4 regions of the Yersinia hibernica genome follow, and region 1 is predicted to be linked to each of the others. Evidence: predicted binding sites of a transcription regulator. Region 1 holds the regulator's gene; each other region holds the start of a gene.

Region 1 (7,413 bases):
ACAGCGCCACGGCTGGTTTGTGCAGGCTCTGCAAGAAATTAACCGCAAGTATCATGTGTTCAGCGATATTCGCGGCATGGGGTTGCTGATTGGGGCAGAATTAACCCCGCAATATCAGGGGCGTGCGCGGGAGTTCCTGACCGCAGCGGCCGCGCAGGGGGTGATGATCCTCAATGCCGGGCCTGATGTACTGCGCCTGGCCCCATCACTGGTGATTGAGCCAGAAGATATCCAGCTCGGTATGGCGCGTTTAGAACAAGCCGTCGCCAAGGTGGTCAACGGCTAAGCGGCATCACGGAGAGGGCCACCTCGCCATTCTACGCTTTTAACTTGTGGCTGCGCCAAATACCGTGGTGCGGCTGCTGCTGCCATGCCAGAGATGAAACGGTATGCATTACACTAAGATGCGACAGAATGCGCCGTAAATTGCGCTCCAGCTCAGAGATTTGCGTGTCGGGGTCAATGTCCGGCATTTGCACAAAATCGTTATTCCCCTCACTGTTATCCGACTCCAGTCGCTGCTGGCATTGCTGAATGGCCATCTCACAGAGCTGTAAATAATCTTCCGCCAACTTTACGGTTAGCTGGACGTGGTGCTTATCGGTTTCCCCCGGCGATTCTGTCAATGGGTAGGCCCGGGTCAGGATAGTCATCTCATTGATATGCCCAACAATAAGTTCGCTATGTGTGGCCCAGAGGCGCATGTCAGATAAATATTTTGAGTTGAATCCCGGCTCCTGCATGGCCTGATTCAGTGAGCTAAGAACTGCATTGCTGGCTTTGTTGACCTGAATGCGTTGATAGGACAGCTTCCCGATATCTGGCTGAGGTTTCAGTAGGATGCGCAGGATATTCTGATAACTCTCTAGCGCCTGATGCGCATTTTTCCGCAGTAAACCGCTTTGCCACTGAGGCCACAACCACAGTGCGCTGGCAAAGGCCAATGCGCAGCCGATTAATGTATCCAGCAAACGTGGGATCAAAAAGTCCGCACCCTCTCCAGTCAATAGCTGCAAGATATAGACCGTAGTGATAGTTCTAAAGATAACTGACCAGCCATAGTTTTTGCGTTGCACCAGATAAGCTATCAATGTGATGAATAACATGATGCTCAGTGTGGTGCCTTCCGGCATCTTAAAATGCAGCAAAGTTGCCGCGAGTAGCAGCCCAATCAGGGTGCCAAGGGCGCGGTGATGAATACGTATTTTTGTGGCGTTATAGCCGTTTTGCGTCACCAGCATGATGGTGAGTAAAATCCAATAAGGTTTAGGCAGGTGAATAAGGTTGCCGATATAACTGCCTGTGGCCAAGGTGACACCCATCCGACCTGCATCACGTAATACACTGGATTTAAAAGATAAGTAACTGACAATAGCTGGCCAGAGCGGCTGGGGTACCTGGCTGGACATCAAATCGCGGTCATATTGCGGGCGCTGGTCACTCAGGATTTGGGTAATATGACTGATATGGTAATAGCAGAATTGTGCCACCGGATTATTAGGATATTGCTGGGCAATTTCTTCCAGTTCGACCAGTGCATCACCCGCGCTAACATGGGTTTTCGCCCGGTGGTGGTAGAGAATATCATCGGCGATGGTGCGCATTTGTGTTGAGATAATCTGTATATTGCGCTCAAGAACCTTTTCTATTGGTGTCTGTTCAACCAGTTCTTGCGTTTTTTCTGACTGATTCATCGCCGCAGTGATGTGTTCTTGCAAATCGAGTGCCATTTGAAAGAGTGTCAGTAGCCGTTTTCGTTCTTTTTTTGTGGTATTAGGGAGCAAGTTAAATTGTTGATAAAGTTGATTAATTTTATCCATAATACCTTGCTGTCTATCTAACAGCTGCGGTATCGTCTTTTCTGCTTCTTGCTGCTGGCCAAATAAACGATATGCCGCGTCGCAATAATCAGCCAACAGATGATAAAGCTGGCTCAATGGCTCACGGATGGGCTGGTCCCTGCATAAGCGAAACCACAGCCAGGTAAATACGCCGTACCAGAGAGTCCCCACGGCACACATCAAGGGGGCTTGCCAGATAGGTGCGCGGCCCACCATGCTGAGGCTGAAAATAGCGGCGATAAGGGCGGCGGGAAGCAGTCGACCATTGAGCTGACTGATAGCTCCACTCACACCCAATATTAATGCCAAGCCAAGCATCACTGCGGGTAATGGAACTTCCCACAGCAGCAGTTGCTGAGTGAGGTAGCTACTGAATGTAAAGAGAGCCCCGCCGACAATCAGTCGTCGGAAGAAATGTTGATGGGGGGTATCTAGCGCCGCAATGTTACAACACGCTGGTATCAGGGAGAACATCAACCCCAGCCGTAACTCGCCCATGGCGAATCCCAACGCCGCAGGTATGCAGAGGACTAATGTTTGGCGAAGTGCATAGTTAACTTCAGGATGATAAATAAGCCGTTGCCAATTCATATAGGCCCCAGAAGTTTATTGATCACACAAATAAAAAACCGGTGCCGAGGTAACGACACCGGTTTATGGGGGAATTAACGCGTGCCGTAAACGACAATCGTTTTACCGTGCGCGGAGATCAGATTTTGATCTTCCAGCATTTTTAGTATCCGCCCCACAGTTTCGCGGGAGCAGCCAACTATTTGACCAATTTCCTGGCGGGTAATCTTTATCTGCATCCCATCTGGGTGGGTCATGGCATCAGGTTGTTTTGCCAGGTTAAGCAGCGTTTGTGCAATGCGCCCAGTGACATCCAAGAAGGCGAGGTTACCCACTTTCTCCGATGTAATCTGCAAGCGGTTCGCCATCTGTGAAGACAGGCGCATCAAGATGTCTGGGTTAACCTGAATCAACTGACGGAATTTTTTGTAAGAAATTTCAGCCACTTCACAGGCGGTTTTTGCTCTAACCCAGGCACTACGTTCTTGGCCTTCTTCAAATAATCCAAGCTCGCCGATGAAATCCCCCTGATTGAGATAGGAGAGAATCATCTCTTTACCTTCTTCATCTTTGATAAGCACCGCAACGGAGCCTTTCACGATGTAGTAAAGCGTTTCGGCCTTTTCACCTTGGTGAATTAGCGTACTCTTCGATGGATATTTGTGGATATGGCAATGAGACAGGAACCATTCGAGAGTCGGGTCTGTTTGTGGCTTGCCGAGAACCATTCGCTGTTATCCTCTGTTGTTATCGCAGCCAGACTTAACAGGGTTCAGAGTTCCCTGCGCGGCGTGCTTATAAAATACACTTTCTCTTAGCATATTAATTTGCTCAACTGCCGAAAGGTATAGCCAAGATACGTACCGGATAGAAACCCTTCACTGAGTATTGAGAAGCTACCCTATTTAATTCTAGAAACAACACTTTCGATTCTGTTTGTAGCACAGGATGAGGCCAGTGTCTTGTGTTGTATCGCTTCAGCATGATGAACATCGGGTTACATTGCCAGTTTGTAAATGAAAGGGTAGTCTGAATCAGAAAATTTAACCGGGAGCAAGAGTTATGCAGGCACGTGTAAAGTGGGTTGAGGGGCTGACATTTTTGGGGGAATCCGCTTCAGGGCATCAAGTTTTGATGGACGGAAATGCGGGAGACAAAGCACCGAGCCCGATGGAAATGCTGTTAATGTCGGCGGGCGGCTGTAGCGCAATTGACGTTGTCTCTATTTTGCAAAAAGGCCGTAATGATGTGCGCGATTGCGAAGTGACGTTAACCTCGCAGCGCCGGGAAGAGGCACCGCGCCTGTTTACACAAATTAACCTGCATTTTATTGTGAGCGGCAAGGGCTTAACCGATAAAATTGTTGAGCGCGCGGTGGAGCTGTCAGCTGAAAAGTATTGCTCGGTGTCTCTGATGCTGGGCAAAGCGGCGACCATTACCCACAGTTTTGAGATCCGCGAAATCGCCTAAATAAACTCGACGGACTTGAAGCAGCGGAGATGTTGGCCGCTACTTCAAGTACGCAGGCGATTAAATAATCTTTTTGCCTTCCAGTAATTGCTGCACCAATGGCGCCATAATCAACTCCATTGCCAGCCCCATCTTCCCGCCTGGGACCACCAAAGTATTGATATTGGAAATAAACGATCCCTGTAACATCGCCAGTAAGTAGGGAAAATCGATTTGATTCAGACCTCTAAAGTGAATGACAACAAAACTTTCATCCAGTGACGGAATGGCTTTGGCGGCAAATGGGTTGGAGGTATCGACGGTCGGTACTCGCTGGAAGTTAATGTGAGTCCGCGAAAATTGTGGCGTGATGTAGTTAATATAGTCATCCATGGAGCGCACCACGGAATCCATCACCGCCTCACGAGAATGGCCGCGCTCGCCAGTATCCCGGACTAATTTTTGAATCCACTCCAGGTTAACGATGGGGACTACGCCGACCAGTAAATCTACATGTTTTGCGACATCATGATGCTCGGTGACAACCCCGCCGTGCAGCCCTTCATAGAACAGCACATCAGTCGGCTCTGGTAGCGACTCCCACGGAGTGAATGTGCCGGGAATCTGGTTGTAGGGCACGGCTTCATCATAGGTATGCAAATACTTACGTGAGCGCCCGGTACCCAATGCGCCATATTGCGAAACACTCTCTTCTAACTGCCCAAAGTCATTGGCTTCTGGGCCAAAATAGCTGATATGTCGGCCTTGATCCCGTGCTTTACGAATCGCTGAATCCATTTCCGGGCGGGTGTAGCGGTGGAAACTGTCACCCTCAATTTGAGCCGCGCGAATATTCAATTGCTGAAAAATTTTGCGAAACGCCAGACTGGTGGTCGTGGTTCCTGCGCCACTGGAGCCGGTGACGGCGATAACCGGATGTTTAATTGACATATTAGCTGTAACTCCATGGGGTTAGTTAACTCAGCGGACAGGTTTAAACGGGCTATTTTTTATCATTAAGGGTTATTTTTAGGGCAAAGTGTCCAGCTTGTCACTCTGATTTTTCGCCAAGAGTGCGGCGGCAACGCGAGGATTATGGCAACTCTTCTGCCCCGGCACGAAATGCGCCTCGTGGCATAATATTGATGGTTTCGTGTAATTCAGACCACACTAATACCGCCTCGCCACTCACTAATTGACGGCGCACATCTTCGACTTTCTGTGCCAATGAGCGCTCTTGCTCGCCGTAATCAGTGCCTTCACGTAACACAAAGGCCTCCAGCATATTATCCAGCGTTTCACTGTCGACTTGCTGCCAGGGGATAATCATGATTGTTGCTCCAAATAAGGGGAAAGCCAGGCTGGAATACGTTGTTCCAACCACATTTGTGGGTGTTTTAATGAGCCGCTAACAAAACCGACATGGCCGCCATGCTCAGTTAACTGATAATCAATGTTACTGGGTAATTCGCTGAGATTGGGGATAACTTCTGTCGTCATGAAGGGGTCATCTTGGGCATGAATAATAAGCAATGGCGTGGTAATTTGCGGGAGCAGTGGCAAAGCACTGCACCGCCGATAGTAATCCAGTGCATCATTGAAGCCATGTATTCTCGCCGTTATGACATCATCAAATTCTTTGATTCGCCGCAGCCCTTTCAATTGCACCAGATCCAAAGGCAGACTGCCGGGGTAATGCAGCAGCTTGCGCGTGGCATTTAACTTGAGCTGATTCAGCAAATAGCGCTGATAAACACGTGAGAAACCTTGCTCCATGCGGTTGGCGCAAGGTTCGAGCATCAGTGGGGCCGAAACCACCACGGCGGCCTCTAATAAACTCTCTTGCCCTTGCTGTGCCAGATAGCACGCTAACATATTGCCGCCTAAAGAGACGCCGACCGCAGCCGTTGGTACTTGGCCATAGTTTTCTCGCAACCAGCGCAGGAAGAAACGGGCATCTTCTGTTTCACCGGAGTGATAAATGCGAGACTTACGATTAGCTTCTCCACTGCATCCGCGAAAATGCATCACCACACCCAGCCCCCCTTCGGCTTGCCAGGCGTGCAGTAAACCATGGGCATAAGGACTGTAAAAATTCCCTTCCAACCCGTGAAATAGTACCAATCTGGGCTTATCGCGCGCCAGCTCAGGATTTTCACTCCAGGCCAAATCGACAAAGTCCCCATCGGGCAATTCCAGCCGTTGCCAAAAAGGTCTAAGCTGCACCCGCCGTCGCACCAGCCGCGGCAGCAGTGTTTGCAGGTGTGGGTTGCTGGCCCCGGCCAGCGGACGAAATATTTCATACATATGATGAATGGAAATCATGTCGTTGCTCTTGTGTGATCAATAGCACACTGTTAGCTTCATGGGTATATCGCGCATCATTTTGGGTGAGAGGCACCCGTCTCATGGAACTGAGTTTATTTCTTTCAATGGTTGGTTTTCTTTGGGTTGCTGCCATCACCCCCGGCCCCAATAATATGTTACTGACTTCTGCTGGTGCCAACTTTGGCTTTATGCGCTCTATCTGGCTGATGTTAGGCATTATGTTGGGTATGCAGAGCATGCTGCTGCTGGTGGCATTCGGGGTCGGTGGCCTGATTTTGATCTATCCCTCGCTGCACTTCATTCTAAAAATCCTGGGCAGTCTTTATCTACTGTGGCTGGCATGGAAAATTGCCACTTCGGCCTATGAAAAATTAGACATCAATGTCGCACCGCCAAAACCATTGCGATTATATCAGGGCTGGCTATTACAGTTCCTTAATCCCAAAGCCTGGCTGATGGGATTAGGCTCCGTCGCCAGCTTCAGCATGACGGGGGCGGCTTATAATAATTCCATCTTAATGATAAGCCTTGGCATGTTTATGGTGAATCTGGTCGCCGGTATTATTTGGCTGGGTTTTGGGACTTTGATTGGCCGCTTGCTGCGCAGTCGCCGCGCTTGGTTTACTTTTAATATTTCGATGGGCTTGCTGACGGCGGCCTGTGTGTTGTTGATTTGGCATTAGCCAATCACCGGAGCAAATTGATGGCTTATAACTATTTTCATGTTGATGCATTTATCGGCCCAGGATTATCCGGCAATCCGGCCGGGGTCTGTTTGCTGAAAAAACCGCTGTCGGCCGAACAGATGCAATGCATTGCCGCTGAGATTAATTTGCCGGAAACCAGTTTTGTCTGGGATGAGGGGGATAAGTCGGCGATTCGGTGGTTTACCCCAGAATATGAAGTGGATTTATGCGGCCACGGCACTTTGGCGGCGGCGCATGTGATGTTCAACGTGGTGAACCCCGGTTTGCATGATATCTGCTTTCGCAGCGCCAGCGGTGATTTACATGTCAAGCGCGATGCGGATAACTTTGGCCGACTGTCACTGGATTTCCCCGCATTGCCCCCAGCGCAAATCGCGCTTTCGGCTGCACTGAAAACCTTACTCGGTGTGGATATTCAACAGCTTTGGCAGGCAAAATCGCTGCTGGTGGTGCTAGAAAATGAGCAGCAGGTGCGCCAGTTGCAGCCGGATTTAGCGGCATTGATTGCCTATACTGGC
Region 2 (7,413 bases), 1.0 Mb from region 1:
CATGACACTGTCTGACTCATTCACCATGGGCAAACGGTCACCGGTTCTCATTAAATGATGAACTCGGTTGAGTAACCGCGCGCCCAAGCTGCCACCGGGGTGCGAGCGAGCAAAGTCTTCAGCATTGAAACCACGATGACGCATTAATGCCATAGCCAGCGCATCACCCATCATCAAGGTGTTGACAGCACTTGATGTCGGCGCTAGCCCCATCGGGCAGGCTTCATGCTCCACACTGATATCCAGTACACACGCCGCCCCAAGTGCTAATGGCGACTCCTTACCCCCGGTGATGGCAATCACTGGAATATGGCTGTCTGCCAGCAATGGCAAAATCAAATCCAGTTCTTTGGCCCGCCCTGAGTATGAGATAAAAATCAGCACATCTTGTGGGCTAATCATGCCTAAATCGCCGTGCAATGCTTCGGCGGGATGAACAAAAAAGGCTGGCGTCCCGGTGCTGGCCAGTGAAGCGGCAATCTTTTTACCAATATGGCCGGATTTACCCATACCAGAAACCACCGCTTTGCCGGTGCAGGCGAGCAATAATTCACAAGCTTGCACAAAATTATCATCCAAACGTGATAACAAGCGCTGGGCTTCTGTTAGCTCAATTTCTAAGGTTTCACGGGCATAGGTCAGCAATGGATTAGTCATCTTTATCTACCAGAATGATGTTAATGCCCATTTTCTGTAATTCCTGCAAATACTCGTCACTAATACCTTTATCGGTAATCAGGGTATCGACGGCACTTAGCGGACAAACGACATTGGGGCTTTTACGGCCAAATTTGGAAGAGTCGACCAGCAGAATGATGCGGCTGGCGGCGCGACACATGGCGGTACTGACGTGATAAACTTCGTTAAACGTGGTGACACCAGCCTTTAAATCAACACCATCTGCGCCGATAAACAGCTTATCGAAGCTAAAGTTATCAAAGGCAGATTCAGCCAGGCTGCCATGAAAAGAGGCTGAACCCTTACGGTAAGTGCCGCCGGGCATCAAGATTGTCTGATCATTATCCAGCTCAACCAACTCATTGACGATATGCAAGCTGTTGGTCATCACCGTAATATTGTTGAACTTGGTCAGGTGCGGCACCATTTGCAGTACCGTGCTGCCGGCATCAAAAACCAGACTATCGCCATCTTTAATCAGTTGACTTGCCGCTTTAGCGATTTGTTTTTTCTTCTCGGTATTAATATGAGTTTTACGATCAATGGGTTGCTCTACATCATCGCGATTTAATACCACTCCGCCGTAGGTACGGATAACCGCCCCTTCATTTTCAAGACTCGTCAAATCTTTGCGGATTGTGGTGCCGGTGGTCGAAAAATGGGCGGCAAGTTGATCAACTGCCGTTTTACCGTGCTGCTGGAGATATTCCAGGATAGCGACTTGTCGCTGCTTTGGTTTCATAACGATTCCTGCTCAAGTATTTCCATTGCCTCTTTTTCAGGCATAACTTTTACATGAAAAAGAATAACTTTCATTGTGAAAATATCATGATTTCGGTTTAATCGCTAATGATAGTGCAGTTTGACATGCTGTATCCGTAGGGAAGATCACATCCGGGATTAAATCCTGCTGATGTAACCCATGGAGCTGCGGTAATGTGCGAGGCCGGGCAAAAACACTGATGCCCCGCATGATCATGCTGTCACTGACACGCATATCTTGATCAAAAGCCAGCGCCATCACGACTCTGGGTTTAAAACGACCACCAGAGCGGCCGACACCGACTGATTTACTGTGCTGGCAGAGCCTATCAAAAGCACGGTTAAAGCGGTTGATTTGCCACCATCCGAGCAAGATCTGAAGTACCCAGGCGATGATAACAATACTGATCAGTGCGGATGTAGGAGACATAATTTACCCTTTTGTCTTGACGCCTCTGTGGTGTTGGCTGCAGTGGGCAGATTTGTCACCCGCGCCACTGGTGCGAGTCAGTGGCCGGGCTTGACAATCTATTGCTTTAAAACATCACTTGCCCGCCGGTAATGTTAATTGATTGGCCGGTACAATACGCGGCTTTATCACTGGCGTAGAATAGCAGAGTATTCAGAACATCCTGATAATCACAGCCACGTTTTAGCGGGACTTTATCGGTATAGTATTTTTCAACTTCTTCCGGCTTGATACCCAACTTAGCGGCATACTGCGGTAAAAGTGACTGGAACATCGGCGATTTCAACAGATTTCCTAACATCAGTGAATGCACGGTGATGCCGTAATCAGCCAAATCCAGTGCTAATGACTGTGTCAAACCCACTCCGCCAAATTTTGCTGCACTATAACCAGAGTTGTGTTTGCTGCCCACTTTGCCTGATTTAGAATTGATTTGGATGATGCGTCCGGCAATACCATCACGGATCATTAGGCGGGAGAATTCACGCGCACATAAGAAATAACCGACCAGGTTCACTTGCAGTGAGCGGTCAAAATCATCCAGCGGGAAATCAGTGATAGGCGCGGCCTTGGCAATACCGGCACTGTAAACCAGCAGATTTGTTTGATGGAAATGCTGATCGACTGCTTTAGCCAACATTTGCACACTGCTTTCATGGGTTGCATCAACCTGAAAACCTTGTGCGCTGCCTGCACCATATTCAGCATTAATCTGCTCGGCGACCAACTGGGCATTGTCGGAATTTAAGTCAGCAACCGCCACTTTATACCCTGCTTCGGCCAGACCATGGCACAAAAACGCGCCCAGAGTTTGTCCACCACCAATCACTACTGCTACTTGTGACATAACGACCTCCCAATTTATCCTCGGTACTTGGAGTTGCAGCCGTGTTAACTGCAACTCCAATGACGTCGGATATAAATGAATAAATAAGTTAGCGAATAAATTTCAACGCGCTGCCGACCGGGATATCCGCCGGTGTCGGGCCGATGACATGGATGGAGCCAGGGAACTCGGGCTGCTCATCACCATTAAAACGAATGGTGACATGGCCCAGTTCGCGCAGATTCTGTGTCGCCACGTCCCCTACGGCGGTGATGACATAGCGCTGCTCGGCCAGTTCCATAATGTTGCCCGCCTGTAATTCCCCATCGGTGGTGCTGTGCTGGTGGATAAAACAGAACTCTTCAATATCCTTAGGTGCCCCCTCGCGGAAGGTGATGAGCATGTCATCCAGCAGCGCCTCGCGGGCGCTGTCACCGATATTGATAATGGTTGTCTGATAAATTGTATTCATACGTACATCCTTAACCGTTGAATGTATTACAGAAAATCTAGTGCTGTGGTCTTATTGATAATGTTTTACTGATAAATAAAGGCTGATGCTGCCCAAGCAATCAATACTGTCGGCGCACCGGTCAGGAAGCGGCCCACCAACACGGACGGCACCCCCACGCGCACGGTATCTTGCTTCGCTTCTGCCAGAGATAGACCGACTGGGATAAAGTCACACGCCGCCTGAGCATTGATCGCAAATAGCGCTGGCAGGGCCAATTGTGGTGGGATATTTCCCAAACCAATTTGTACCCCAACCAATACCCCGATAACTTGTGCAATAACGGCCCCTGGGCCTAAGAACGGTGACAGCAATGGGAAGGAGCAAATCAGTGCCAAGAGCACTAACCCAATCGGGCTGCTGGCCAGCGGTGTTAAGCCGTGAGCAATAAAGTCACCTAAACCGGATGCCATGATGATGCCGATTAATGCCGAGACGAAGGCCATAAACGGCAGGATGGTCTTCAGTACAGTATCAATGGTGTCGCGGCCCGACTGGAAGAACACGGCAACCACAGAACCCATGCCCATGCCCACTTTTGCCAGTAAACCGTCACTTTGCTCGGTGATTTTTTTAGTGGTGTCGTAATCACGGCCATTTTTGGCCGCGGCGGTTTCTACCGCTTTAGGGGCGGTTTCTACTGGGGATTCAGTGTTAGAGGCTGCTGCTGCACTGTCGGTTTTACTGATTTTCTGAATGTTTTTTTCACGAACACCGGAAACATAGATATCTTCCAGAATGTATTTCGCCATTGGCCCAGATTGACCGGTTGAATGGATGTTGACGGTTGGTATACGGCGTTTCGGGTACAAGCCACAGCGCAGGGTGCCACCACAGTCAATAATTGCGACGGCGATTTCTTCAGCCGGCGGCTCGCCTTCTTTGAATCCATCAACCGCTTCCCAGCCCGTCAATTCACTAATGCGGTCAATAATGGCCGGGCGAGTACCGGCAGTGATATAGACAATCTTTTTGCCGGGGACGACTGGCAACTCTAATGGGCCACCCCAACCGCCTTCGCCTTTTTCAATCCGGATAAATTCACTCATGATCTGCTCCACACAGTATGTATTTGAATTAAATATTAAAGTTGTACGTTACGGTCCAGGCGGATGCCCATTTTGCGTTCAAAAATGGACGTCGTCAGATCAGTAATCCAGCCGCGGAAGAAGTTGGTGACCAACCCGACCAAGAAGTAGCTCACCGCCAATGGGCCTAATGGCAGGCCCAGTGTGGTTAAACCACTGGCAATACCGAGGTAAACGAACAACTCGCCCGGGTTAATGTGTGGGAACAAACCATTCATTGAGTGGCAGCTGTATGACGCCGCCGCGTAATAGCTGGGTTTATATTTTTCGGGCATAAAGCGCCCAAGACTTAATGTCATTGGGTTACAGAATACAAAGGTACCAACCAGTGGCAATAACAGATAACGGGAAACAGGGTTACCCGCGCAGCGCTGTGCCAAACGTTCAATTCTGTCTTGACCGACAAATTTGATCAGCGCATTCATGATGACTAACAAACTAATTAATAAAGGTAAAATCCCGGTGACCATGCCAACAAAAACTTCTCCCCCTTTTTGGAAGAGCCCGATAAACCACTCGGCTCCATGGGTTATAAGTTCAATCATTCTGTTTCTCCTGTAATCGAGGTTATGGCTGTTTTTATAAAATTTTGTTATTAAAGATAAATGTAATGTTCCGCGTGCTAAAGCGGGGTCAAAACACTGAGGTATCAGCATGAACTTCAGCATCTTGTTTGTCGCCACGTGCACTACCATAATCATTTTTTAGATCTATTTATTGCATGTAGATCACACTTTGAAAGATAAACCTTTCAAAGTGAATATTAGAAATAAAAGAAAATTGAACTGAAATGAAAGTTTTTTGTATGAAAAATACAGAGGATTAAACTATGGCCGAATTCTAACCGAGGTAGACTGAGGGGCGCGGGAGGTAATAAAATTGAGGATAATCATGGGCTAATCATTGTTAGCCCAGATAAGAATAGTTAACCTAGCAGCTCGCAATTTGGTGGAAGGCGGCACTGAATGGCATTGGGGATAACTTCAATACGAAAGTTTTTTCCTGACAGAGGTTCGCCATCAAGATTAAAGGTGATGTCATGTGGAGCAGTGATTTCAAGCCAAGGTAGTGATGTCTCAATCACATTTTTGTTTTTCTCACCACTAAAGACACTGGCCAGTAGGGCAGGAAGCAACTCTTCTGCTATCAACAAACGTAATTGTAATAGGCCGTCATTAATCAGTGCATCGGGGCACAGAGGCTGCCCACCACCGGCTTGTCTGCCATTGCCAATACCAATGACTAATGCATCGCCAGACCACTCGAAATCAGGGCCGCGAATTTCACAACTGTCGGCTTTAATGGTATCCATGCGCATCAGGCCATGAATAAAGTAAGATGCGCCGCCCAACACCGCCTTGAGTTTGTCCGGCGTCTCCGTGGTAATGCGTGTCCCAAAACCCCCGGTGGCCATATTGATAAAATAGTGTTTGTCATTCACCTGCGCCATATCAATGGCCACTTCCCGACCTTTAACCGCCAGCTGCAAGGCATTTTCTATTTGCGCAGGGATGCTACAGCTGGTGGCAAAATCATTGGCGGTGCCCAGCGGCAGGATTCCTAAGCTGGGGCGCTTCTCCTTAGGCAAGGTTATCAGCGCGCTGGCAACCTCATTAATCGTGCCGTCACCGCCACCCGCAATCACCGTCTCGACGGCCAGCACTGCTGCTTCTTCGACATAGCGTTTGGCATCACCTTGCTCCCATGTTACGCGAACATGAAGAGTGACCCCCTCATCACGCAAGTTTTTGACTGCATTGCGAACATCTTGGTTACCCGCTTCTTTGCCATTGAGGATAAGAAGAGTATGTGGCATTGAGGTCATAACTTGCTCCAGATCATTTCTGCAATAAGAGTAACAGTAACCCATAATTGTTTAATTTATCTATCAGATTATTCAACAAATAATGGAGAATATCAGTAATTGTTGGTCTTAATAAAAAGAGGTTTTATTTTTACAGGAGTACTTATTTAGCTAAGATAAATTTTATTTAGGATAGGATTATTCATAATATGCGGCTATTCTTATTATTATCTCACTGCATAACAAGAATCATTAATAATAAAGGCGTGATGAAAGTCACTTATAATCAAATGGTTATGGTCATAAAAAGAAAAGGCCAGCCCAAGGGAGATTGGGCTAGCCAAGGAGGTGGTTCCTAGTCTTGCTTTAAAACTTTTTTAGTTCTTGATTGTACTCAAGCTATCCTACCCCAGTGTTATTATAATTGATGTGATCCATTTCTAATATTTGCTAAAAATGCCATCTTGGTGATGGCATTATTTGTTATTGCACTTTTTTATGCTTTTTCATGGGGATTGCGGCTATTTGTCCCATTCAGATTCCGTATCAGTAAGCCATATTCCACATTAATGTCCTGTGGAATGGGTAAATACATGATATGCCCATTACCCGGTGCGATATCCACCGGTTGGCCTTTTTTATCCTGCATACTTTCAAGGGTAAACTGGATATTACCGCTGGGAGTCATCAGTTCAACACTGTCACCGACCGAGAATTTATTTTTGACCACCACCTCAGCCAAACCATCACGGCGCACACCGGTAAACTCGCCGACAAATTGCTGGCGCTCCGAAACAGAATAGCCATATTCATAGGTTTGCTGCTCTTCATGGGCATGACGGCGCAGGAAACCTTCGGTGTAACCGCGGTGAGCCAGACCCTCCAATGTGGTCAGTAACGTCGGGTCGAAAGGTTTACCGGCCACGGCGTCATCAATGGCGCGGCGATAAACCTGCGCCGTACGGGCGCAATAATAAAATGACTTAGTGCGCCCCTCAATTTTCAGCGAATGCACTCCCATCTGGGTCAGGCGCTCCACATGCTGAATAGCACGTAGGTCTTTGGAATTCATGATATAAGTGCCGTGCTCATCTTCAGTGGCGGTCATATACTCACCAGGGCGTTGGGCTTCTTCTATCATAAATACTTTGTCAGTCGGCGCGCCGATACCCAAGGTGGGCTCAACATTCTTCACCGCAATAGGCTGGTGGACATGCACGATATTACCAATATCATCTTCTTTACCCTGCTGGACATTATATTCCCAGCGACAGG
Region 3 (7,413 bases), 860 kb from region 1:
GATAACACCTTTACCATTCTGGCTGCAAAAGAGATAGCGGGTGAGAATACGAAAACATTGGCATTAGTCAATGAAACACAAAATATGAAGAAAGTTAAACGGGTTAACCCTGATATGGTGTTCTCACTGCCATTACTGGGCAGTGAACTGCTGGTTAGAACTTTAAATGGCGATGCTATCAATAACTCTCTTATTACAGAAATGTTTTTTGGCAATTGTCAAAAATTAGATTAAATTTAGTGGGTTAGCCTCAATCGCCTAAAACACCCTCATCGTGAGGGTGTTTTTATATCACTTAAGATATTCACTGAGTTTTAATTATTCAGTGGCTGCTTGTGGGTCTTTCGGTTTCTCTTTGGGGCCAACTATTAAACCTAATTCGACGGCGATAAAACCAACAATTAAGCTGGCAACTAAATAGCAGATTGAAACTAAAATTCCACTGGGCGTTTTCATCATTTCGACGGCACCAAATACAAAACTGGAAAATGTCGAAAGGCCGCCCATGATACCGGTACCCACCATCAAATGTACGTACTGATTAATTTTTCCATTTTTAAAGAAAGAGGTCACTAACCCTAATAAAAATGCAGCGATAATATTGGCGGCAAAGATGTCCATCGGAAAGCCATCAGTCAGTCGAGGTACTGACAGCATGATAAATTCACGACACATGGCACCAAAAGCACCACCCACAAAAACTAAAATAATAAGATTCGGCATAGCAATTCTCTCCGATTAATAAATCAGTTCTCTGATTAATAAGCTAGCCATGCACCAAATGCGGCGGCAGCTAAACCGACTAATACAGAAATAATCAGATATCCAGCAGCAATAGCTCGGCCTCGGGTTGTAGACAGTTTTGCTGCATCTAATTGCATACTACTAAACGTGGTATAACCGCCTAAAATACCGGTTAACACGGCTGCATTCATTAAATCGCCATAGCGATCACGCCAGTCAACACTAAAAAGAATACTCAGATAACCAATAACAAATGCCCCCGAGATATTGATTAGAAAAGTGCCTAGGGGGAAGTTACCTTTATATATTTTGCCGACACCCAGCCCTATCCACCATCGTAGAAGTGAGCCGATACCACCACCTAATCCGACCCACATGACATCGATTGCTGTCATAAAAAACTCTCCATAGTGACTCACTAGAGTGGTAATAATTGTAGTACAAATAAGCCTAGAGAGCATTTGTATATATAAACTGTAGCGTAAGATTTTATGTAGAAAGAGGGCGGGCTTGCAGTGATGGGGGATAGGGTTAAAATAGGAATGCTGTTTCAAAAATATAATAAACGGAGATAGAAGCTATCATGCCTTACAACACAGATCCTTCCCGCTACAACCAAATGCAATATCGTTTTTGTGGAAAAAGTGGCTTGCAGCTCCCGGCATTGTCACTTGGACTTTGGCATAATTTTAGCTTTAACAATACATTAGAATCACAACGAACGTTGCTGCGTAAAGCTTTTGACCTGGGGATTACCCATTTCGATTTAGCCAATAATTACGGGCCACCACCGGGGTCGGCAGAACAAAATTTCGGTAAGTTATTGCAGGATGATTTTAAACCTTATCGTGATGAATTAGTTATCTCGACCAAAGCGGGTTATAACATGTGGCCTGGCCCTTATGGTGCCGGCAGTTCGCGGAAATATCTGCTGGCCAGCTTAGATCAAAGTCTAAAACGGATGGGGTTGGATTACGTGGATATTTTCTATTCCCACCGTGTTGATGAAAATACGCCGATGGAAGAAACTGCCTCAGCATTAGCGCAGGCAGTACAAAGTGGTAAAGCCCTGTATGTCGGAATTTCCTCCTATTCTTCTGAACGAACCGCCAAAATGGTGGCGTTATTGCAGGAATGGAAAGTCCCTCTGCTTATCCATCAACCTTCTTATAATATTCTTAATCGTTGGGTTGAACAGACTAATCTATTAGATACTTTGGATAAATATGGTGTTGGCTGTATTGCTTTCACACCTTTGGCCCAGGGACTATTAACCGGTAAGTATCTCAATGGTATTCCAGATGATTCCCGCATGAAAAAAGAAGCTGGCGGCTCGTTGAAAGAAAATATGTTGTCAGAGGCAAATCTACGCAGCATCAGGCTGTTGAATGAATTGGCTGAACAGCGTGGGCAATCATTGGCACAAATGGCTTTAAGTTGGTTGTTGAAAGATAAGCGTGTCACGTCGGTTTTAATTGGGGCCAGCCGTCCAGAACAGCTCGAGGAAAACTGTGCCGCGCTCGGTAATCTGAATTTCAGTGCAGAAGAATTACGTGCTATTGATCAGCATGTTACTGATGGGAAACTCAATTTGTGGCAGGCGTCTTCGGATCGTTAATTGGCCATAACTGATCACTGACAGTTATCATATAAAAGCCGGAAGATTATCCGGCTTTTTGCTGAAAGACATGAGCGACTTATGGATTATTTATTAGGTGCAAGACCGACTTTTAGTAGTTTGCCGTCACTTTCATCCGTCAGCAGGTAAATGTAGCCGTCAGGCCCGACACGCACATCGCGGATACGTTCGCCGCGATCCCCCAGCAGGCGTTCTTCGGCAATCACTTTATCGCCATCAAGTTGCAAGCGAATCAACTCTTTTTGCGCTAATGCACCGATAAACAGAGAATGTTGCCAGACAGGAAAACGCGCAGCATCATAGAATGCCATTCCACTGATCCCTGGTGACTTTTCCCAGTAATACGCGGGCTGCTCAGTCCCATCAAGATGTGTACCTTTGGCTTCAGGGATCGGCAAACCAGAATAATTCACGCCATGGGTTACTAATGGCCAGCCGTAGTTTTTCCCGGCGATGGGGATATTGATTTCATCGCCACCTTTCGGCCCATGTTCATTGGACCATATCACGCCACTCCATGGATTAAGAGCCAGTCCTTGCGGGTTGCGATGGCCGTAAGACCAGATTTCTGGCCTTGTCGGTGACTTATTGGCAAAAGGGTTGTCTTTTGGCACTTTACCGTCGAGGGTTAGACGGACAATTTTACCTTGATGCAAACTCAAATCCTGTGCTGTCAGGCGCTGATTGTTTTCACCTAAGGTGATAAAGAGATGGCCTTGGTCATCAAAGGCCAATTTACCGCCAAAATGGTTGCCAGTGGATAGTTTTGGCTGTTGACGAAAAAAGATAGTGAAGTTCTCAATGGCAGTTCCTTGCGGATTAAGGCGGCCATAACCCACTGCTGTCCCGGCTTTCCCGTCCTTTCCTTCCTCGGCAAAACTGAGATAAATACGCCTATCTTGCGCAAATGTCGGCGATAATGCCACTTCGAACAAGCCACCTTGCCCTTTGGCATACACAGCAGGTACCCCTTTTAGGGGGTTTGATAGCGCTTTTCCTTGATGCCATAATCGTAACTGCCCGCTACGTTCAGTGATTAAAATCCCCTCATTATCCGGCAAGAATGCCAGCGACCAGGGATGATCTAGCCCATCTTGTAGTTCCGCGACAGTGACTGAGGGGGTAGCCATCACTGGCGTTGAGATAAACACACTGAGTATGAGTAATTTTAATAACTGCAAATGCACTCGAAAAGCTGGTGTTTTATATTCTAATAACGCCATTAGTCACTCCATAAATATGCAACCACCTGTTAACTTTAGAGTATTAAGTAGAAATCGGCTATTTTTTCCGCTAAAGAAGCTTAACTCGTGTGTCGAGAACAGCACTGCGGTGATGCTCTTCGCTTCACGAATAAAGCCGATGCGCTGAATCTAGCCAAAAAGTGAGAAAGTTTGGATGAAACGATTATCAAACCAATAAGATTCCCTAATTTATCCTTTTATCAGTTTCAATCGATTCTATCGCGATCCCTTGTTGCTCCTAAATCGACTAATAAAAACTAACCACATGAAATACAAATGAATTAAACTTAATTCGCCGAGCGAAAAAATAATCATTTTGCGATAACCATCACATTGTAATAACTAAGAAATGTGAAGGCTATCAATATGAAAAGTCAATTACAGACGATTATTATCACACTGGAATTACTGGGTTGGCCGTCAACTCCGTATACTGCCGACAACCAGAAACAATGGAGCTGGGCAAGGGGCACGATAAAGTTCAGATAAAGGGAATTCACCATTGCACTGGCATATGAATAACTTGTGTCTTTTGAACATCAAAAGGTGTTGGGTATGGAAAAGAAAAAAATTTATCTATTTTGCTCTGCCGGTATGTCTACATCGTTACTGGTTTCCAAAATGAAAGTGCAAGCAGAGAAGTATGAAGTGCCAGTGATAATCAATGCTTACCCGGAAGCACTGGCAGCACAACATGGCAGAGAAGCAGACGTGATCCTATTAGGGCCACAGATTGCTTACATGTTGCCAGAAGTTACCAAAATGTTCCCTAACAAGCCCGTCGAAGTGATTGATTCAATTCTGTACGGCAAAGTTGATGGTTTAGGGGTATTAAAAGCTGCTGTTGCCGCAATAAAAAAAGCAAAACAATAAGGGGAGCACTGTGAGCGCATTTATTAATTCTCTGGAAAGGGCCATATTGCCCTTCGCCATTAAAATTGGCAAACAGCAACATATTAATGCTATCAAGAATGGGTTTATCCGGTTGATGCCGTTAACTCTGACGGGTGCCATGTTTGTTCTTATCAATAACGTTTTCTTAAGTTTTGGCGAGGGGTCATTCTTCTTCTCAATGGGCATCCGTCTGGATGCGGATACCATCACCACGCTCAATGGTTTTAAAGCAATAGGCGTCAACGTTTATAACGGTACTCTCGGGATAATGTCGCTAATGACGCCATTTTTTATCAGTATGGCCCTAGCTGAAGAGAAAAGAGTCGATCCTCTGGCTTCAGCGCTTCTAGCCATTGCTGCTTTTATGACTGTGACGCCATACAGTGTTGGCGATGCTTATGCTGTGGGGGCTAATTGGTTAGGTGGCGCAAATATTATATCCGGTATTATCATCGGCTTGGTCGTGGCGGAAGTGTTCGCCTTTATCGTGCGCCGTAACTGGGTTATCCGTCTACCTGACAGTGTGCCGACTTCAGTTTCTCGCTCTTTCTCTGCATTAATTCCTGGTTTTATTATCCTCTCCTTTATGGGCGTGATTGCTTATGCCCTTGGATTGCATGGCACCAACTTCCACCAGATTATTATGGACACCATTTCAGCGCCGCTATCGAAAATGGGCAGTGTTGTGGGCTGGGTGTATGTGATGTGTTCCTCACTGCTGTGGTTCTTCGGCATACATGGTGCAATGGCATTATCTGCGCTGGAAAGTGGCATTATGATGCCGTTTGCCTTGGAGAACGTGGCAACTTATACCCAATATGGTTCGGTTGCAGCGGCAGTCGCGGCCGGCAAAGAATTCCATATGTGGGCCAAACCTTTTGTTGATTCCTATATTTTCCTCGGCGGCACTGGGGCAACACTTGGGCTGGTTATTGCTATCTTTATTGGTTCTCGTCGTGAAGATTATCGTCAGGTCGCAAAACTGGGGGCACCGGCCAGTATTTTCCAAATTAACGAACCGATTCTGTTTGGTTTACCGGTTATTATGAATCCACTGTTCTTCATTCCGTTTATTCTGGTGCAGCCGGTATTAGCCATCATTACTTCCATTGCGTATTACACCGGTTTTATTCCGCCAATTACCAACATTGCGCCGTGGACAATGCCTGTCGGGTTAGGGGCTTTCTTTAACACCAATGGCAGTATTGCTGCAATGCTATTAAGTTTGTTCAATCTCGGTATTGCAACAATGATTTATTTACCGTTTGTGATTATTGCCAATAAAGCACAAAACGAGATAGACCGTGAAGTTCAAAGTGAAGAAGAAATAGCGGATAGCTTGAAATTCTAATTGTAGAACCTATTTAACGTACGAGGGTGGAGGCTGGAATGAAATATCAATTTCCCGAGAGTTTTTGGTGGGGTAGCGCCACTTCTGCAACCCAATCTGAAGGGGCGTCATTGCAGGATGGGAAGAGCCAAAATATTTTCGATTATTGGTATGACATTGCTCCAGACCGTTTTCATGGCCAAATTGGCCCGGAAACGACCTCCACCTTTTACGATAATTATCAGCAGGACATTTTGCTGTTAAAAACATTAGGACATAATACTTTCAGGACATCGATTTCATGGTCGAGACTGATTCCAAGTGGTGATGGTGATCTTAACCCTAAAGCCGTTGCCTTTTATAACGCGATAATTGACTCTTTATTGGCGAATGGCATCACGCCTTTTATCAACCTCTACCATTTTGATATGCCGCTGTGTATGCAAGAGAAAGGGGGATGGGAAAGTCGCGCAGTCGTCGATGCCTATGCCCGCTATGCCAAAATCTGTTTTACCCTGTTTGGTGACCGGGTAAAACATTGGTTTACCTTTAACGAGCCAATTGTGCCGGTCGAAGCTGGTTACCTGAACGACTTACATTATCCTTGTGTGGTGGATTTTAGCCGTGCGGTGACCGTCGCCTATCATAGTGTCTTGGCACACGCCAAAGCTGTTGAAAATTATAGGGAACTAAAACAGGGCGGCGATATTGGCATCATTTTGAATCTTACCCCAACGTATCCTCGCTCAGACAGTATTCCCGACAAATCGGCTGCTAATTGTGCAAATTTGCTACTCAACCGTAGCTTTCTTGACCCTGTCACGAAAGGTGTTTACCCGGATGAGTTGATAGCATTATTGCGTGAGCACGATTTGTTACCACATATTGAACCGGCTGACTGCCAACTTATCACCAATGGTATCGTTGATTTATTAGGGATTAACTATTACCAACCAAGAAGAGTCAAGGCGAAAGATATTCCCACTGCACGGGAGCAGGTGAAAACACCGGAAGACTTGTTTAGTTTTTACGAGATGCCAGGGCGAAAAGTTAACCCACATCGTGGCTGGGAAATTTATGAAAAAGGCCTGTATGACATCCTGATAGATCTGAAACAGAATTATGGCAACATCCCATGTTATATCTCGGAAAATGGTATGGGTGTTGAGGGAGAAGAACGATTTATTACCCCGTCCGGTCAGGTTGATGATGAATATCGCATTGAGTTTATTCGCGAACACTTACAATGGTTACATCAAGCGTTGCAAGAAGGCAGTAATTGCAAAGGTTATCATCTGTGGACGTTTATTGACTGCTGGTCTTGGCTAAATGCCTATAAAAATCGTTATGGATTAGTACGATTGAATATTGCGGATCAGTCGCGGATTATAAAGAAAAGTGGTTATTGGTTTGCGGATGTCGCAAGGCAAAACGGCTTTAATTAACAGTTTTAATTTACGGAGTCACAACAGTATGTTTGATTTAGATAAAATCGTTGATGATGTACAACCTACTGATGAACTGGAAGATGTGGTCATGGGGTTGATTATCAATGCAGGGCA
Region 4 (7,413 bases), 150 kb from region 1:
GCGCGCCTTTTGCTTCATCAGCTCAACCCACAATCAAGGGGGGGCCGTCTAATGTCATTTTGCCTAAACGGCTGACATTACAGACCCCTCAACTCTTGATGGGGGGGCAAGCCTGGCATGGGCTGACCTTGCAGGTTGACCCATTACCTGCGGGTACGAAAGTCACGGCAAAAGGCCAGGAAGTGGATGGCAGCCTGCTTATGGCAGAAAGTGGGCCGTGGCATGCCGATATCAATTATCTTTATTACAACCCGCAATGGGCGGGGAGTGAGGCCAAAGATCCACTAGCACAGGCGGCATTGCAGGAGCCACAAAGCCCCAGCAAGGTCACATTCCATAACTGGCCCGCAGTGCAATTGCGCTGCAAAGAGTGTTGGATTCTAGGGCAGAGCATCGGGCGGATTAATGCAGATTTGACCCCGAAAGGCCACATTCTGGCGCTGACCAATGGGCTTATCGAGGCGGGTAACGGGCGCGCGAAAATCAGTGGGCAGTGGCAGCAAGACAGTTCAGGCGATAAAACGTCCCTGAATGTTGCGCTGAGTGGGCCAAAAATCGATGAAACTCTCTCGTTCTTTGGTCTGACAACGCCGGTTAAAGATGCTTCGTTTGATATCAATGCCGAGCTAAATTGGCGTGGCGTGCCGTGGCAACCGCAGATTAATACCCTAAATGGCACGTTAAAGAGTAGATTGGGCAGAGGGTTACTGACTGATCTTGGCGGCGGGCGCGCAGGGCAGCTATTGCGATTGGTGAGTTTTGACGCACTATTACGTAAGCTCCAGCTCGATTTTAGTGATACGTTTAGCCGTGACTTCGCGTTTGATTCTATTCGGGGCAATGCCAAGATTAACAATGGCGTGATGCATACTGATGATTTAGTGGTTGATGGGCTGGCGGCAGATATTGCCATGAGCGGAAATGTTGATTTAGTCAAACGCCAGATAGCCATGGAAGCGGTCATTACCCCAGAGATTTCTGCCACTGTCGGTGTCGCCACTGCCTTTGCCATTAACCCGGTGGTTGGGGCGGCGGTGTTCGCTGCTTCGAAAATTTTAGGGCCGTTATGGAGCAAGGTTTCGCTGATTCGCTATCAGATTACCGGTAGTTTGGATCAACCGGCCATCCATGAAGTATTACGCCAGCTAAAGGAGAGTAAGGCGCCATGAAAAATGCCAATGTTGCATTATTGCAGTTATGCAGCGGTGAAAATATCCGTGACAATCTGGCTCAAATTGAGCAGCAGATCAAACAGTTAAACTCAGGCATTCAACTGGTTATGACGCCGGAAAATGCATTGCTCTTTGCTAATGCCGCCTCATATCGCCACCATGCCGAACAGCATAATGACGGGCCATTGCAGCAAGAAGTCCGTGAAATGGCCCGTAAATATGGTGTGTGGATTCAAGTGGGTTCAATGCCGATGATAAGCCGCGAGTCACCGGATCTTATCACCACCAGTAGCTTGCTGTTTGACGACCAGGGCGAACTGAAAGCTCGCTATGATAAAATCCATATGTTTGATGTGGATATAAACGACCTTCATAGTCATTACCGTGAGTCTGATACTTATCAGGCGGGCCAGCAATTGACGGTGGTTGATACGCCAGTGGGTCGCCTTGGCATGACGATTTGCTACGATTTACGTTTCCCCGGTTTGTTCCAAGCTTTACGGGCGCAGGGAGCAGAGATTATTTCAGTGCCTTCGGCCTTTACCAAAGTCACCGGTGAAGCTCACTGGGAGATTTTATTGCGCGCCCGGGCGATTGAAAACCAGTGTGTGATACTGGCCGCCGCACAGGTTGGGCGTCATGGCGCGACCCGCCGGACATGGGGCCACAGCATGGCGGTCGATGCATGGGGTAAAGTCATCGGGCAAAATCCAGACGCGGTTGCTGCCTTAAAAGTCAAAATTGAAACCGCAGGTTTGAAAACTATTCGTAACCAGATGCCGGTATTACAGCACAATCGCTTTGTGTCGTCGCTGGTGCCGCTATCATCTAAATAAAGAGTGAAAACTATGAGCCTCTCGTTTGTCAGTGAGCAGTTACTCGCTGCTAACAAGCTGAACCATCAGAACTTGTTCTCAGTATTGGGGCAGTTGGCTGAACGCCGCCTCGATTATGCTGACCTGTATTTCCAGTCCAGCTATCATGAGGCCTGGGTGTTGGAAGACAGCATCATCAAAGATGGCTCTTACAATATTGATCAGGGTGTTGGTGTGCGCGCGGTTAGCGGTGAAAAGACCGGATTTGCCTATGCCGACCAAATCACCCTGAATGCTTTACAGCAAAGCGCTCATGCTGCGCGCAGCATCGTGCGTGATAGTGGCAACGGCAAAGTGCATACCTTGGGGGAGGTTTCCCATCAGGCGCTGTATCCGCTGCTTGACCCGCTACAAAGTCTGTCGCGGGAAGACAAAATCGCCTTGTTGCACCGGGTCGATAAAGTCGCTCGTGCTGCCGACAAACGGGTGCAGGAAGTGAGCGCCAGTCTGACGGGCGTATATGAGCAAATCTTGGTTGCGGCCACCGACGGGACACTGGCGGCAGATGTGCGCCCGCTGGTGCGCCTGTCAGTCAGCGTATTGGTTGAAGAGAATGGCAAACGCGAACGCGGGGCCAGTGGCGGCGGCGGCCGTTTCGGCTATGACTATTTCCTGGAAACCGTTGATGGCGAAGTGCGCGCTGATAATTTTGCTAATGAAGCGGTCAGAATGGCTCTGGTCAATCTCTCTGCGATTGCCGCCCCGGCAGGTGCTATGCCGGTAGTGTTAGGTGCCGGCTGGCCGGGGGTGTTGCTGCACGAAGCTGTTGGTCATGGGCTGGAAGGGGATTTCAACCGCCGTGGTAGCTCCGTATTCAGCGGGCAAATGGGTAAATTGGTGGCTTCAGAGCTGTGTACCGTGGTGGACGATGGCACGATGCAAGGTCGCCGCGGCTCGCTTGCCATCGACGATGAAGGGGTTCCCGGTCAATATAACGTGCTGATTGAAAACGGTATTTTGAAAGGTTATATGCAGGATAAACTGAATGCGCGGCTAATGGGTGTTGCGCCGACCGGTAATGGCCGTCGTGAATCCTATGCGCATCTGCCAATGCCGCGCATGACCAATACCTATATGCTGGCGGGTAAATCTACGCCGGAAGAGATTATCGCCAGTGTGGAATATGGCCTGTATGCGCCTAATTTTGGTGGCGGTCAGGTGGATATCACCTCCGGCAAGTTTGTTTTCTCCACCTCTGAGGCGTATTTAATCGAAAAAGGCAAAATCACCAGTGCGGTGAAAGGCGCTACTTTGATAGGCTCGGGTATTGAAGCTATGCAGCAGATTTCGATGGTCGGTAACGATTTGGCGCTGGATAAAGGTGTTGGTGTCTGCGGTAAAGAAGGACAAAGCTTGCCAGTAGGGGTCGGCCAGCCAACGCTGAAGTTGGATAACCTGACAGTGGGTGGGACGGCATAAGAGTCAACGGCATTCGGTGCTCAGTTTTATCCCCACGGAGCACCGAATTATTTAGCGATAACCCTGATAAATCTCGGCAATGCGTTTGAAGTAGGCCATTAGATAATCAATGCAAACCTGGACTTTCAGCGGCATTTTATCTTTTTCGGTATAGAGCGCATAGATAGGTCGTGGGTCTGAATGGTAACGTTTGAATAAAATTTCTATCTCACCGCGTTTAATTTCCTCAATGACCCACATCAACGGCACATAAGCAATCCCTGCCCCGGCTTTTAACCACTGAATCATTGTTTGTGAATCGTTGGTGACGAAACGGCCCTGCGGCGAAATTTGTGTCGTGATACCCTCTGGCGCAATTAGCTCAAAATTACTGTCTGGTCTGACACTGTATTCCAGCCACGAAAAATTAATCATATCGCTCGGTTTTTCGGGGGTCCCGTGCTGCGCCAGATAGCGTTTAGTGGCACAGACCACCATTGGCATGGAGCCGAGGCGGCGGGAAAATAGCCCCGAATCCTGTAAAGCCCCGACGCGAATCACCACGTCTAAACCATCGGCAATCAAGTCTGGCGCGGGTATTCCGGTCACCAGATTGACGGAGAGCCCTGGATATTCTTTCAACATCTCGGCCGTCATTGTCGCCAGCACATTTTGTGCCATTGTTGATGAGCAGCCGATGCGCAATGTGCCGGTCGGGGTATTGTTAAAGGCATACAGTTGCTCATGCACTTCCTGCACTTCCTGCAACATCCGCCGACAACCCTGATAATAAATCCGGCCCGCCTCCGTCAAACCGATGCGCCGGGTACTGCGGTTAAGCAGCTTAACATTGAGCTCTGTTTCCAGTTTTGACACTGTTTGGCTGATTGACGAGACACTCATGGCCAGCTGGCGTGCAGCTCCGGTAAAGGAGCCGCATTCGACCACTTTGGCAAAGACTGACATGCGTTTTAATCTTTCCATTGTTCACTCTACATGGATGGGTAACGCCATATTGATTGTTAACTCTGGCTTAAAAGTGATTTAGATCACACATTGTAGATAACTTGATAGTAAGCAGGCTAATATACTGCTGTCGGTAGAACAATCCGCAGCTTGAAAGCCACGTAGCCGAAGTGTTATCTCATCTCATGGCAAGCGCAGTCATACTGAACAATCAAGTTTAACCTATAAGTCAGTCTTATGGCTGGTGCTTTTAGCCATGGTTGCTGCGGTTGGATGTGTTTCAACTGAACGAGAGATTATTCAGCCGGGCGTACTCACCAACACCCTATAACAGAAAGGATTGAAAGAATGAGTTTGCTGCCGGTGATGGTGATATTTGGCCTATCTTTCCCACCGATATTTGTTGAACTGCTACTCTCGCTGGCACTTTTTTTTGCCCTGCGTCGTGTGCTGCAACCCACGGGTATTTATGAGTTTGTCTGGCATCCGGCCCTCTTTAATACCGCGCTGTATGGTTGTCTTTTTTATTTAATATCCCGTCTTTTTTCCTGAGGTCGCCGTGAGCACTTTTTCTTTAAAAATAATCCGCATCGGCATCACCTTGCTGCTGGTTTTACTGGCGGTGATCGCCATTTTCAAGGTCTGGGCATTCTATACGGAATCGCCGTGGACTCGTGATGCAAAATTTACTGCGGATGTGGTGGCGATCGCACCAGATGTCAGCGGCTTAATCACAGATGTACCCGTTAAAGATAATCAGCTGGTGCAGAAAGGCCAAATCCTGTTTGTGATTGACCAGCCGCGCTATCAGCAAGCACTGGCAGAAGCAGAAGCTGACGTGGCTTATTACCAGACACTGGCCGGCGAGAAACAACGCGAATCCGGTCGACGCCAGCGCTTAGGGGTTCAGGCACTGTCACAAGAGGAAATCGACCAATCCAGCAATGTGCTGCAAACTGTCCGTCATCAACTGGCGAAAGCTGTTGCGGTACGTGATTTAGCCAAACTTGACCTGGAGCGAACCACGGTGCGCGCCCCTGCTGAGGGCTGGGTAACTAACCTGAATGTCCATGCTGGCGAATTTATTAACCGCGGTGCGACGGCGGTGGCCTTGGTGAAAAAAGAGACTTTCTATATTTTAGCCTATCTGGAAGAAACGAAATTGGACGGGGTGAAACCAGGGCATCGGGCCGAAATTACGCCGCTTGGCAGCAACCGCATCCTGCATGGCACGGTCGATAGCATCTCCGCCGGCATCACCAATAGCAGCAGCAGTGTCGACAGCAAAGGGTTGGCGACGATTGATAATAATCTGGAATGGGTGCGGTTGGCGCAGCGGGTGCCGGTGAAGATCCGCCTAGACCGTGAAGATCAGCAACATCCCTATCCAGCGGGCACTACCGCAACAGTCGTGATTACGGGATCAAATGATCGTGACCCTAATCAAGCATCGCCGATTGTGAAATTGATGCATCGTCTGCGCGAGTTTGGCTAACATGACCAGCCCGACCTTTATCCGTCTGCGCTTTGCTTTTAAGCTCAGTTTTGCCATTGTCGCTGCGCTGTTTCTGGGCTTTCATTTGCAATTAGAAACGCCGCGTTGGTCAGTATTGACCGCCGCGATTGTGGCTGCTGGCCCGGCTTTTGCAGCGGGCGGCGAACCTTTCTCTGGGGCGATTCGTCATCGGGGCTGGCTGCGCATTATCGGAACATTTATCGGCTGTATTGGCGGCTTGTTGATTATTGTTCTGACGATTAGAGCGCCGGTTTTGACGCTGATGTTGTGCTGCTTGTGGGCCGGGGTGTGTACCTGGATCTCATCATTGGTACGAGTGGAAAACTCTTATGCTTTTGGTCTAGCGGGTTATACCGCGCTTATCATCATTGTGACGACCGGCGAAACCCCCCTGTTAACCCCCCAGTTTGCCGTAGAGCGCTGCAGTGAGATTGTGTTGGGGATTGTCTGTGCAGTGCTGGCTGACCTGCTGTTTTCACCGCGATCAATTAAACAAGATATTGATCGCCTAGTGGACAAAGTGCTGGTGGATCAATACCAACTTCTGCAGCTGTGCATTCGCCCTGCGGAAAAGGCCGATATTGACCGAGCCTGGAATGATTTAGTTAAAAATACCACTGCACTCAATGGGATGCGCAGCTATCTGATGATGGAATCTTCCCGCTGGCAGCGCTGCAATCGGCGTTTGCAGGTGCTGCACACCGAGTCATTAACACTGATCACTCAGGCGTGTGAAACCTACCTGCTACTGGCGAACCACCCCGATATTTTAAGCGCTGAACTGAAAGCCATGCTGAGCAAACCGGCGCACACGCCGGCTGACATCCATCAGCGCATGAAAAAGTTGCGCCAATTCATTGGTGCCAGCCACAGTGAAACCATTCCCCATACCATCAGCAGTTGGGTCGGGGCGGCAACACGATATTTATTACTGGCAAAAGGGATCCACACCAACAGCAGCATCAGCCGGGTCGAAGAAGATATTCTCGCCGGTGTTGTGCCGGTGAAACATGTCTCCGCTGAGGGTCACCACGCCATGATTAACGGCCTACGCACCGGTATTGCGACGGCAATCGGCGGCCTGTTTTGGTTGTGGACTGGCTGGACATCAGGGGCGGGGTGTATGGTGATGATTGCGGTGGTGACGTCGTTGGCGATGCGCACCCCTAATCCGCGGATGGTGGCAATAGACTTCTTGCTAGGGGTGGTTATGGCCCTGCCCATTGGGGCGCTGTACTTTCTGTTTATCATTCCGGCCACGCAGCAGAGCATGTTACTGCTGTGTATCAGTTTGGGATTGTTGGCGTTTATTATTGGTATTGAAGTACAAAAGCGGCGGCTGGGATCTCTGGGGACATTGGCCAGTACCATCAACATCATGGTATTGAGTAATCCGATGCAATTTAATGTCAGCTTGTTCCTCGACAGCGCATTGGGCCAAATTGTCGGCTGTTTTGTTTCCCTGATTGTGCTGCTGTTGATCCGT

The links. The regulator CRP, encoded in region 1, controls carbon source genes, mostly activating them, when cyclic AMP is high. The targets are predictions, from matches to a motif close to ATGTGANNNNNNTCACAT.
Region 2: a site for CRP is predicted at 5,051-5,068, ahead of srlA (PTS glucitol/sorbitol transporter subunit IIC). Genes of this name have one in related genera too.
Region 3: a site for CRP is predicted at 3,944-3,961, ahead of D5F51_RS16635 (PTS sugar transporter subunit IIB). Genes of this name have one in related genera too.
Region 4: a site for CRP is predicted at 4,483-4,500, ahead of aaeR (HTH-type transcriptional activator AaeR). Genes of this name have one in related genera too.

The regions. Positions count from the first base shown of each region.
Region 1 is NZ_CP032487.1:4,403,165-4,410,577, reverse strand. Features, by position in the region: gene argD (bifunctional acetylornithine/succinyldiaminopimelate transaminase) at 1-286, shown strand, start outside; gene D5F51_RS20785 (YccS/YhfK family putative transporter) at 318-2,432, opposite strand; gene crp (cAMP-activated global transcriptional regulator CRP) at 2,507-3,139, opposite strand; gene D5F51_RS20775 (OsmC family protein) at 3,474-3,881, shown strand; gene D5F51_RS20770 (phosphoribulokinase) at 3,942-4,811, opposite strand; gene D5F51_RS20765 (YheU family protein) at 4,954-5,190, opposite strand; gene D5F51_RS20760 (hydrolase) at 5,187-6,167, opposite strand; gene D5F51_RS20755 (LysE family translocator) at 6,269-6,871, shown strand; gene D5F51_RS20750 (PhzF family phenazine biosynthesis protein) at 6,892-7,413, shown strand, end outside.
Region 2 is NZ_CP032487.1:3,383,233-3,390,645, reverse strand. Features, by position in the region: gene gutQ (arabinose-5-phosphate isomerase GutQ) at 1-657, opposite strand, end outside; gene srlR (glucitol operon DNA-binding transcriptional repressor SrlR) at 650-1,420, opposite strand; gene gutM (transcriptional regulator GutM) at 1,505-1,870, opposite strand; gene srlD (sorbitol-6-phosphate dehydrogenase) at 1,977-2,756, opposite strand; gene srlB (PTS glucitol/sorbitol transporter subunit IIA) at 2,845-3,207, opposite strand; gene srlE (PTS glucitol/sorbitol transporter subunit IIB) at 3,273-4,295, opposite strand; gene srlA (PTS glucitol/sorbitol transporter subunit IIC) at 4,331-4,879, opposite strand; gene yegS (lipid kinase YegS) at 5,260-6,150, opposite strand; gene trhP (prephenate-dependent tRNA uridine(34) hydroxylase TrhP) at 6,635-7,413, opposite strand, start outside.
Region 3 is NZ_CP032487.1:3,540,120-3,547,532, reverse strand. Features, by position in the region: gene kch (voltage-gated potassium channel protein) at 1-234, shown strand, start outside; gene crcB (fluoride efflux transporter CrcB) at 319-723, opposite strand; gene D5F51_RS16650 (fluoride efflux transporter FluC) at 759-1,139, opposite strand; gene mgrA (L-glyceraldehyde 3-phosphate reductase) at 1,328-2,362, shown strand; gene D5F51_RS16640 (PQQ-dependent sugar dehydrogenase) at 2,449-3,606, opposite strand; gene D5F51_RS16635 (PTS sugar transporter subunit IIB) at 4,183-4,500, shown strand; gene chbC (PTS N,N'-diacetylchitobiose transporter subunit IIC) at 4,511-5,872, shown strand; gene D5F51_RS16625 (glycoside hydrolase family 1 protein) at 5,911-7,296, shown strand; gene chbA (PTS N,N'-diacetylchitobiose transporter subunit IIA) at 7,325-7,413, shown strand, end outside.
Region 4 is NZ_CP032487.1:4,257,939-4,265,351, reverse strand. Features, by position in the region: gene yhdP (AsmA2 domain-containing protein YhdP) at 1-1,169, shown strand, start outside; gene nit1 (deaminated glutathione amidase) at 1,166-2,008, shown strand; gene tldD (metalloprotease TldD) at 2,021-3,466, shown strand; gene aaeR (HTH-type transcriptional activator AaeR) at 3,518-4,429, opposite strand; gene aaeX (p-hydroxybenzoic acid efflux pump operon protein AaeX) at 4,760-4,963, shown strand; gene aaeA (p-hydroxybenzoic acid efflux pump subunit AaeA) at 4,971-5,906, shown strand; gene aaeB (p-hydroxybenzoic acid efflux pump subunit AaeB) at 5,908-7,413, shown strand, end outside.